2 regions of the Streptomyces sp. NPDC048636 genome follow, and region 1 is predicted to be linked to the other one. Evidence: riboswitches for the same ligand, from Rfam matches in the RefSeq annotation. Region 1 holds a riboswitch; the other holds the start of a gene.

Region 1 (5,309 bases):
CGATGAGCGCATCGCCGCGGGCGAACCGGTGCTGGTGGTGCTCGCCGCCGCGGACCGCGACCCCGAGCGGTTCCCCGAGCCCGATGTGCTGGACCTCACGCGCACCGACAACCAGCATCTGGGCTACGGCCACGGCATCCACTACTGTCTGGGCGCCCCGCTCGCCCGGCTGGAGGCGCAGACCGCCCTCGCCACTCTGCTGCGCCGACTGCCCGATATCCGGCTTGCGGTGGATTCGGATGATCTGCGCTGGCGCGGTGGGCTGATCATGCGCGGACTGCGCACCCTCCCCGTGACATGGAATTCCCGGGGTGGCTGAGGCGCCGAAGCTCCTTGGCGGATGACATAAGTGACGAATGATCAGCGGCGTGACCGGGGCGTGACCTGGGATACACCGGCTTGTGATGATCGAGTGCCGTCGCTATGTTCAACCGACAACTCCACCGCCACACGAGAGGCCACCACATGCGTTCCGGGAACGGTCGGCACCGCCGCCCCCGCCAGGCTCCGGCCATCGTCGTCGCGGCGGGCATCACGGGTGCCGGGCTCGCCATCCCCCTCTTCGGGGCCAGCGGGGCCCAGGCCGCCTCCACCGCCACCTGGGACCAGGTCGCCGAGTGTGAGAGCGGCGGGATGTGGAGTGCCAACGAGGGCAACGGCTTCTACGGCGGCCTCCAGCTCACCCTGTCCATGTGGACGGAGCACGGCGGCACCGCCTACGCCCCGCGTCCCGATCTGGCAAGCCGCTCCCAGCAGATATCCGTGGCCCAGTCGATCCTGGACGAGCGCGGCCCGGACGCCTGGCCCAGCTGTGCGGTGAACGCGGGGCTGACCGACGGCGGCGACGCCCCCGAGGTGGACCCCGGGATCACCCGGGAGCCGTCCCTCGGCCAGCGCGGTGACGGCGGGGAGGGCGGCGAGCGCGGCGGCTCGGCGGCCGAGGACCGCGGGGACGCATGGGATTCCTCCGGGGACTCCTCCGGCTCCTCGGACGAGTCCGGCGATGAGCGGTGGGCGCCCGGCGACGACGAGGGATCCGAGGCGGACCAGGAGGAGGGGACAACGCCCTCCCCGTCCGCCTCGCCCACCGAGGAGGACGACGAGGACTCCGCGTCGCCGTCCCCGTCGGACACGAAGTCCTCCGACTCCCCGGACCGCCCGGACGCCTCGGCGTCCCCGGACGAGAGCGAGTCCCCGGACGAGAGCGCCGACCCCGCGCCCACCGGCCGCCACCGCGGCGCCGGGGACCCGGACGAGGCGAACGGCGACGAGGAGGCCCGGCGGCCCTCCGGGCGGCATGCCTCCCGGGACAGCGGGGAACGCGCCGAGGGGTCCTCGGACGACGGCTACCTCGTGCGCCCCGGTGACAACCTTTCAGAGATCGCCCAGCGCGAGGAGCTGTCGACCGGCTGGCACGGCCTCTACAAAGACAACGAAAGCCTCATCGGGGACAATCCGGATCTGATCCTCCCGGGTCAGCGGTTGGATCTGAGCGCCAAGGGGCGGTAGTTCGGGGTGAATTGCCCGATCTGGCGACGGTGAGACATACCTCTCGTCACATTGCCCGGAGCGCACCCCCTGTCCGATCTCTCCGCACCCGGCCCCACCTGCGTAGATGTGGGCCGGGAGAGATCAAATACAGCACCTCTCGCTGCGAATGGGGTGTTTGAACCTTCTCGGGGGGTGTGTTTACGGTCTTCCCGCTCGCCACCGCGGGCACCGTCGATCGTCACGCCGAATCCTGCCGGCGGTCGGGGGGAACCGACGCGTCAGCGCCGAAGGCAGGAGCGGGGGACCCAAGGTAGGTGCCGAACGGCCTGTGGACACGGGCTCGTCGGCTAGGGGTGAAGCCGGGTGTGATCGATCGTCGATCATTCGTCGATCGGTGGTGCACCGGCCGGGCAACTCACGTCCGAACCCGACAGCTCACCTCGTAGGCGTCGGTGAGGAAACGAACCAACGATGCTCAAGTCCAACGGCAAGCACCGTCGCCCGTCCAAGGCCACCCGTATCGCCGCCCTCGCCGGTCTCGCGGGCGCCGCCGTGGCCGCCCCGCTCATCGGGGCCACCTCCGCCTCCGCCGCCACCACCGCCCAGTGGGACAAGGTCGCGGAGTGCGAGGCCGGCGGCAACTGGTCGATCAACACCGGTAACGGCTACTACGGCGGACTACAGTTCTCGAGCTCCACCTGGGCCGCCTACGGCGGCACCTCGTTCGCCCCCACGGCCGACAAGGCCAGCAAGGACCAGCAGATACAGGTCGCCGAGAAGGTCCTCGCCGGCCAGGGCAAGGGCGCCTGGCCGGTCTGCGGCACCGGGCTGACCACCGGCGGCACCCCGTCGAGCTCCACCCCCTCCGACTCCGGTCAGCAGGAGTCCAAGGCCCCGGCGCCCAAGCCCGCGCAGCCGAAGGCCGAGACCCGTTCCGAGCCCGACCGCGCCGCGCGCCACGAGGCCCGCGGTCCGGTGAAGAAGGGCGACGGCGAGTACAAGGTCAAGGCCGGGGACACCCTGGGCGAGATCGCCAAGGCCGAGAAGGTCGAGGGCGGCTGGAAGAAGCTCTTCGAGCTGAACAAGGACATCGTCGAGCAGGCCGACCTGATCTACCCGGGTCAGCGGCTCCACCTGAGCTGACCGCGGTCCGGCCGACCGGGCCGGATCCGGGAACCGTCGGCCACGCGTCGACCACGAGCCCCGGCCGGGCGCGCCGCCCCGCGGTGCGTTCCGGCCGGGGCTCGATGGGTCTCGGCAAAGGGCTCACGGCAGAAGCTTCACGGCAAGGGCTTCGCGGAAAATGTAGATATCCGCACCCAAAACTGGCTATTTATGCCACGTCCTGTCTCGCGGGACGGGCGAACGGGGGGTCCGGCCCTCCGGTCCGGTTAGGCTCGTGTCGCTACCGCAGACACATACGAAGGAGAACCTCGTGCCGTCCATCGACGTCGTCGTAGCTCGCGAGATCCTCGACTCGCGAGGCAACCCCACGGTCGAGGTCGAGGTCGGCCTCGACGACGGCAGCACGGGCCGTGCCGCCGTTCCGTCCGGTGCCTCCACTGGCGCCTTCGAGGCCCTCGAGCTCCGTGACGGCGACAAGAACCGCTACAACGGCAAGGGCGTCGAGAAGGCCGTCCTCGCCGTGATCGAGCAGATCGGCCCGGAGCTCGTCGGCTACGACGCCACCGAGCAGCGGCTGATCGACCAGGCGATGTTCGACCTGGACGCCACCCCGGACAAGTCCTCGCTCGGCGCCAACGCCATCCTCGGCGTCTCCCTCGCCGTCGCGCACGCCGCCTCCGAGGCGTCCGACCTCCCGCTCTTCCGGTACCTGGGCGGCCCCAACGCCCATCTGCTGCCGGTCCCGATGATGAACATCCTCAACGGCGGTTCGCACGCCGACTCCAACGTGGACATCCAGGAGTTCATGATCGCGCCGGTCGGCGCGGAGTCCTTCTCCGAGGCGCTGCGCTGGGGCACCGAGGTCTACCACACCCTGAAGTCGGTGCTGAAGGAGCGCGGTCTGTCCACCGGTCTCGGTGACGAGGGCGGCTTCGCGCCGAACCTCGACTCCAACCGCGAGGCCCTGGACCTGATCGTCGAGGCCATCAAGAAGGCCGGCTACCAGCCGGGCCAGGACATCGCGCTGGCGCTCGACGTGGCCGCCTCCGAGTTCTACAAGGACGGCTCCTACGAGTTCGAGGGCAAGTCCCGCAGCGCCGCCGAGATGACCTCCTACTACGCCGACCTGGTCGCCGCGTACCCGCTGGTCTCCATCGAGGACCCGCTGAACGAGGAGGACTGGGACGGCTGGAAGACCATCACCGACCAGCTCGGTGACAAGGTCCAGCTGGTCGGCGACGACCTGTTCGTCACCAACCCGGAGCGGCTGGCCCGCGGCATCGACAGCGACACCGCCAACGCGCTGCTGGTCAAGGTCAACCAGATCGGCTCGCTGACCGAGACCCTCGACGCCGTCGAGCTGGCCCAGCGCAGCGGCTTCAAGTGCATGATGTCCCACCGCTCCGGTGAGACCGAGGACGTCACCATCGCCGACCTGGCCGTCGCCACCAACTGCGGCCAGATCAAGACCGGCGCCCCGGCCCGCTCCGAGCGCGTCGCCAAGTACAACCAGCTGCTGCGCATCGAGGAGATCCTGGACGACGCCGCGGTGTACGCGGGCCGCTCCGCCTTCCCGCGCTTCAAGGGCTGACCGCCGCCGGGCGTCCGCATCAAGGACGCGAGGACGCGCTCGACCTGAGTAGCAGACACGTCTGACGCATGTCCCCGGCCGCGGTCCCGTACCGTGGCCGGGGACGGCGTCACTCAAGCGAAGTCAACACCGGGGAGGCGATGTGCCGGCGGATCGGGACCGGTTCTCCACCGCGACCAGACTCAAGGCGCTCGGCGAGCACGCCGCCGCCCGGGTCTACCGGGTGCGCGCCCGGCGCCGCCGCGGCCGGCTCACCGGCCGGGCCGCCCTGCTCGCGCTGGTCGTCTGCTCACTGGTGGTGGCGCTGGCCTATCCGATGCGGCAGTACATCTCCCAGCGGGCGCAGATCGCCGATCAGCGGCGCGCGGCCCAGCAGGCGCGCGAGGACGTGAAGAAGCTGCGCGAGGAGAAGGCCCGGCTCCAGGACCCCGCCTACACCGAGCGGCAGGCCCGGGAGCGGCTGCACTTCCTGATGCCGGGGGAGACCGGCTTCAGCGTGGTGGACGGCAGCGCCTACAGCGAGCACACCACCGACCGGGGGGCGGCCGGCCGCCCCTGGTACACCAACCTCTGGGACGCCGTGGACGCGGCGGACGCGCCGAAGGCGGCCCACGCACCCCGCTGATCCGGCACCGTTCGCGCTCCGTTCGCGCCCGGTCCGATACCGATCGATAGAGAACACTCCCACTCATGGACACCCCCCCTCCGCAGACGGAGCCCACCGCGCCCACCGATGCGGATATCGCCGCCGTCAAGATGCAGCTGGGCCGGGTGCCGCGCGGGCTGCGCGCGGTCGCCCACCGCTGCCCCTGCGGCAACCCCGATGTCGTCGAGACCGCACCGCGTCTGGAGGACGGTACGCCGTTCCCGACCCTCTACTACCTGACCTGCCCGCGTGCCGCGTCCGCGATCGGCACGCTGGAGGCCGAGGGCGTGATGAAGGAGATGTCGGCCCGGCTGGCGGCCGACCCCGAACTGGCCGATGCCTACCGCGCCGCCCACGACGACTACATCGCCCGCCGTGACGCCATCGAGGTGCTGGAGGGCTTCCCCAGCGCGGGCGGCATGCCGGACCGGGTGAAGTGCCTGCATGTGCTGGTCG
Region 2 (5,309 bases), on a different contig from region 1:
GCCACCGCCCCGGCCAGCAGGTCGTGGCCGTCGAGGTCAACCTGGACGCCCCGCTGGACGCGGAGCCCGCCGGGCTCGACGGAGTGGCGACCATCATGGCGCGCGCCCTGTCGGAGGGCACCGACAAGCACGACGCCGAGGAGTTCGCCGCCGAGCTCGAGCGCTGCGGCGCCACGCTGGACGCCCACGCCGACCACCCGGGCGTACGGGTCTCCCTGGAGGTCCCGGTCTCCCGGCTGCCCAAGGCGCTCGGGCTGCTCGCCGACGCGCTGCGCGCCCCCGCCTTCCCCGACAGCGAGGTCGAGCGGCTGGTGCGCAACCGGCTGGACGAGATCCCGCATGAGCTGGCCAACCCGGCCCGGCGCGCCTCCATGGCCCTGGCCAAGGAGCTGTTCCCGGCCGAGTCGCGGATGTCCCGGCCCCGCCAGGGCACCGAGAAGACGGTCGAGGGCATCGACGCGGCGGCCGTACGGGCCTACTACGAGGCGCATATCCGCCCGTCCACCGCGACCGCCGTCGTGGTCGGCGACCTCGCCGGGGTCGACCTCGACAAGGCCCTCGCCGACACCCTCGGCGCCTGGACCGGCGGCACGGCCGCGCCCCGCCCGGCCCCGCCGATCGTGGCCGACGACACCGGCCGTGTGGTGATCGTCGACCGGCCCGGCGCGGTCCAGACCCAGCTGCTGATCGGCCGGATCGGCGCCGACCGCCACGACCGCGTCTGGCCCGCCCAGGTGCTGGGCACCTACTGCCTGGGCGGCACCCTCACCTCCCGGCTCGACCGCGTGCTGCGCGAGGAGAAGGGCTACACCTACGGGGTGCGCTCCTTCTGCCAGGTGCTGCGCTCCACGGCCCCCTCGCCGTCCGGCGCTTCCGCGGGCGCCGCGATGCTGGCGATCAGCGGCTCGGTGGCCACCGAGGTCACCGGCCCGGCGCTGGAGGACCTCTGGAAGGTGCTGCGCACCGTGAAGGAGGAGGGGCTGACGGACGCCGAGCGCGATGTCGCCGTGCAGAACCTGGTGGGCGTCGCCCCGTTGAAGTACGAGACCGCGGCCGCCGTCGCGGGCACCCTCGCCGACCAGGTCGAGCAGCACCTTCCGGACGACTTCCAGGCGCAGTTGTACGCCCGGCTCGCCGAAGCCGGGACGGTGGAGGCCACCGCCGCGGTGGTGAGCGCCTTCCCGGCGGACCGGCTGGTCACGGTGCTGGTCGGCGACGCCTCGGAGATCGAGGGGCCGGTCCGGGAGCTGGGCATCGGTGAGGTGACCGTCGTCTCGGGCTGACCCCCGGCGCGACCCCCGGTCCCCCAACGGGCCATCAGCGGAAGGACCCTGGCATCGCATGCGATGTCAGGGTCTTTCCGAATGCCCGTTTTATAGGGAGGTTGGCTGTTTGGTTTGTGGGGAGAGCAACAAAAATCCGGATCTGTTTGGTGATCGAAAGACGGCCCGATTAGCGTCAGTGCGGCTGTTCGCCATCTACACGCCGCACCCGCGGCACGGGCAGCCATCGCCGAGTCCCCGTACGGCGCGAGCCAGGGGAGCCGGGGACCCAATGTCCCCAGGGGTGAATCGGGCGCCTTGTCCTCCGGGACGAGGGGGCCGTAGGAGACCTTCCTGCTCCGAACCCGTCAGCTAACCCGGTAGGCGAGAAGGAAGGAAGGAGTGCGCCACAGCATGGCGTTCACCCGTGCCACCGGGAAACACCGCCGTCCCCGACGGTCCGTCCGCACCGGCGCGAACATCGTGGGAGCGACCACCGTCGCCTCGGGCGTCGTCGCCGGTATCGCCGGACCCGCCCTCGCCGCCGAGCCCGCTCCCGAGCAGACCGGGCTACAGCAGGCGATCGTGATCGACGAGGGTCTGGCCGACCAGATCCAGGCCCAGGCGCAGTCCCAGGAGACCGCCGCCGCGGAGGCCGCGGCCAAGGCGCGGGCCGAGACCATCGCCCGCCAGGAGGCCGCCAGGAAGGCCGAGGCGGCCGCGAAGAAGGCCAAGGCGGAGCGGGCGGCCAAGGAGCGCGCCGCGCGCGAGGCCGAGCGCAAGCGCCTCAACACCTTCGTCTCGCCGGTCTCCGGCTCCTATGTCTCCACCGCCTACCAGGCGTCCAGCGGTCTGTGGTCCTCCGGCAGCCACACCGGTATCGACTTCCACGCGGCCTCGGGCACCTCGGTGCACGCGGTGGGCGCCGGTGAGGTCGTCGAGGCGGGCTGGGGCGGCTCCTACGGCAACAACATCGTCATCAAGATGAAGGACGGCACGTACACCCAGTACGGCCACATGTCCTCCCTGAACGTCTCGGTCGGCCAGACGGTCACCCCGGGCCAGCAGATCGGCCTGTCGGGCGCCACCGGCAACGTCACCGGACCGCACCTGCACTTCGAGGCGCGCACCAGTCCCGACTACGGCTCGGACATCGACCCCGTGGCGTACCTGCGCTCGCACGGCGTCGGCGTCTGACCCCGCCGCGGCCGTGCCCCCGAGGGGCACCTCCGTACATCTGGCACCACCGAAGGCCCCGTCCGCCCGGAGCGGACGGGGCCTTCGGTATGTCGCCCCACTCCCGCTGACCAAAAACATCCATGAAATCCCGTCCGCCATCGGAAATTCCCTGGTTCTGGAATAGAGTTGTCGAACGCCCGGCAATCGGGTGCGTTTCGCTGGGATTAAGGCGGAGGTTCAACAGTGCGGGACCGGAAGTGAACGGGGATACCGCCGAGATCACGGGCGGTCGGCGGATTTCGGCGCATGCGGTGTGCACGGCCATTCGCGAGCACATCGTCTCCGGTGCCTATCCGCCCGGCAGCCGGCTCACCGAGGAACTGCTCGCGCGCCGCTACGGCGTCTCACGGGTGCCCATCCGGGAGGCCCTGCGCACCCTGGAGTCCGAGGGCTTCGTGATCACCCGGCGCCATGCGGGCGCATGTGTCGCCCAGCCCACCGAGCGGGAGGCGGCCGACCTCCTCGACATCCGCGGGCTGCTGGAGCCGCTGGGCGCCGCCCGCGCCGCCCAGCGCCGCACCGAGGCCCAGTTGAAGGTGTTGCGCGGTCTGGTCCGGCTCGGACAGGAGCGGGCCCGCCGGGGGAGCCTGGGTGAACTGCGGCCGCTGGGCGACTGGTTCCACGAGATCCTGGCGCAGGCGTCGGGCAGTCCGAGCCTGGCCGGGCTTCTCGTCCAGGTGCGGCGCAAGATCGCCTGGGTCTACCCGTCCGATGCCCCGCACGAGCCGGAGCGGCGGCCGGAGCGGTCCGGGCCGGGAGGTGTGGGCGGGCATCCCGACCCGGTGGTGCGGGCGGTGGCGTCCTGGGCGGAGCACGGCGCGCTGGTGGACGCGGTCGCGCGCGGCGACGCCGACCGCGCCCGGATCCTCGCCACCGCGCACACCGAAAGCGCGCTCTCGGAATACCGGCGGCGCCGTCCGGCTCAGGTGAGGACTTCGAAACATTCCGTCAACACGGCGAACCGGCGGAATTTACACGGCTCCCGTATACATGATTCCTGACCGATTTCCCGGCCTTACCTTTTTCATGGGCCGGATTGGCAGGGCCGTATTGGCAGGGCTGGATGGGCAGGGCCGGATTCAGCAGGCCGGGTTCGCGGGGTGGGAATTCGGAAACGACAGGGCCGCGGTGACCGGTGGGGTCACCGCGGCCCTGTCGGGAACCGCATCACCGCATGGATCAGACGGTCTCCGGAAGCTCCTCCAGGCCCTCCGCCACGAGCTTCGCCAGGCGGTCGAGCGCCACCTCCGCGACCTCGGCGTCGTCCGCGCTGGAGGCCAGGACGACCTCCTCGCCGCCCTGCGCGCCCAGGCCGAGCACGGCCAGCATGGAAGCGGCGTTGACCGGGGTGCCGTCGCCCTTGGCGATCGTGATGGGGACGCCTGCGGCGGTGGCCGCCCGGACGAAGATCGACGCAGGGCGGGCGTGCAGGCCCTCGGCCCAGCCGATGGTGACGCGGCGCTCAGCCATGGTGTTGCCCTTCAGATGTGACGGGTGGTGTTGTCTAGACCAAAATCATACGGTGTCCGGGTTCACCCGAACGATGTCCGAGTAGGCCCGGCCATGCCCGGACCGGGCCGATACGGACCTTCCCCCGACACCCCGCCCCCACGCAAGGGCGTCCACCATTCGGACCCGTCCGCCAATCCGGACGGGACCGTTCGGACCTGCTCCCGATCGGCGCCCGGCCCTTACGCTTGCCCCATGCCGACGCCGCCGGACCAGTACGCCTACCCGACCCACTGGGAGGCCGACGTGGTGCTCCGGGACGGTGGCACCGCGCAGATCCGCCCCATCACCCCCGATGACGCGCAGCGGCTGGTCAGCTTCTATGAGCATGTCTCCGCCGAGTCGAAGTACTACCGCTTCTTCGCCCCTTACCCCCGGCTGTCCGACCGCGACGTCCACCGCTTCACGCACCACGACTACGTCGACCGGGTGGGTCTGGCGGCCATCGTGGGGGGCGAGTTCATCGCCACCGTGCGCTACGACCGCATCGACGGCCGGGGTCGGTCGGCCAGCGCACCCGCCGACGAGGCCGAGGTCGCCTTCCTCGTCCAGGACGCCCATCAGGGCCGCGGCGTCGCCTCCGCCCTCCTGGAGCACATCGCCGCGGTCGCGCGTGAACGCGGCATCCGCCGCTTCGCCGCCGAGGTGCTGCCCGCCAACACCAAGATGATCAAGGTGTTCACGGACGCGGGCTACACCCAGCAGCGCAGCTTCGAGGACGGTGTCGTCCGCCTCGAGTTCGACCTCGAACCCACCGACCGCTCACTGGCGGTCATGCGCGCCCGGGAGCAGCGGGCCGAGGCCCGCTCCGTGCAGCGGCTGCTCGCCCCCGGCTCCGTCGCCGTCATCGGCACCGGACGCGCCCCCGGCGGCGTCGGCCGCACGGTGCTGCGCAACCTCCTCGACGGCGGCTTCACCGGGAGCCTGTACGCCGTCAACCGCGCCTTCCCCGAAGGCGGTGCGCGGCTCGACCCCGAGGGCGTCCCCGGCCATCGTTCGCTGCGCGAGATCGACGGCCCGGTGGACCTGGCCGTGGTCGCCGTCCCCGCCGACCAGGTGCCGTCCGTGGTGGCGCACTGCGGTGAGCACGGCGTCCAGGGCCTGCTCGTGCTCTCCGCCGGATACGCCGAGAGCGGGCCCGAGGGCCGCGCCCGCCAGCGCGACCTGGTCCGCCAGGCGCGTACCTACGGCATGCGCATCATCGGTCCCAACGCCTTCGGCGTCATCAACACCGCCGACGGCGTACGGCTGAACGCCTCCCTCTCCCCGCAACTGCCCATCCCCGGACGGCTCGGACTG

The links. Region 1 has a riboswitch for cyclic di-AMP ahead of AB0C66_RS34145 (transglycosylase family protein). Riboswitches for the same ligand answer to the same signal wherever they lie in the genome.
Positions count from the first base shown of each region.
Region 2: linked by a shared signal. The riboswitch ahead of AB0C66_RS32510 (M23 family metallopeptidase) and the one ahead of AB0C66_RS34145 (transglycosylase family protein) in region 1 are both predicted to bind cyclic di-AMP.

Region 1 is NZ_JBEZHR010000021.1:87,130-92,438, reverse strand. It holds gene AB0C66_RS34155 (cytochrome P450) at 1-319, shown strand, start outside; gene AB0C66_RS34150 (transglycosylase family protein) at 466-1,509, shown strand; cyclic di-AMP (ydaO/yuaA leader) riboswitch at 1,764-1,955, shown strand; gene AB0C66_RS34145 (transglycosylase family protein) at 1,963-2,634, shown strand; gene eno (phosphopyruvate hydratase) at 2,927-4,207, shown strand; gene AB0C66_RS34135 (septum formation initiator family protein) at 4,350-4,832, shown strand; gene AB0C66_RS34130 (DUF501 domain-containing protein) at 4,898-5,309, shown strand, end outside.
Region 2 is NZ_JBEZHR010000018.1:103,250-108,558, forward strand. It holds gene AB0C66_RS32505 (pitrilysin family protein) at 1-1,283, shown strand, start outside; cyclic di-AMP (ydaO/yuaA leader) riboswitch at 1,501-1,664, shown strand; gene AB0C66_RS32510 (M23 family metallopeptidase) at 1,677-2,459, shown strand; gene AB0C66_RS32515 (GntR family transcriptional regulator) at 2,699-3,502, shown strand; gene AB0C66_RS32520 (HPr family phosphocarrier protein) at 3,681-3,971, opposite strand; gene AB0C66_RS32525 (GNAT family N-acetyltransferase) at 4,206-5,309, shown strand, end outside.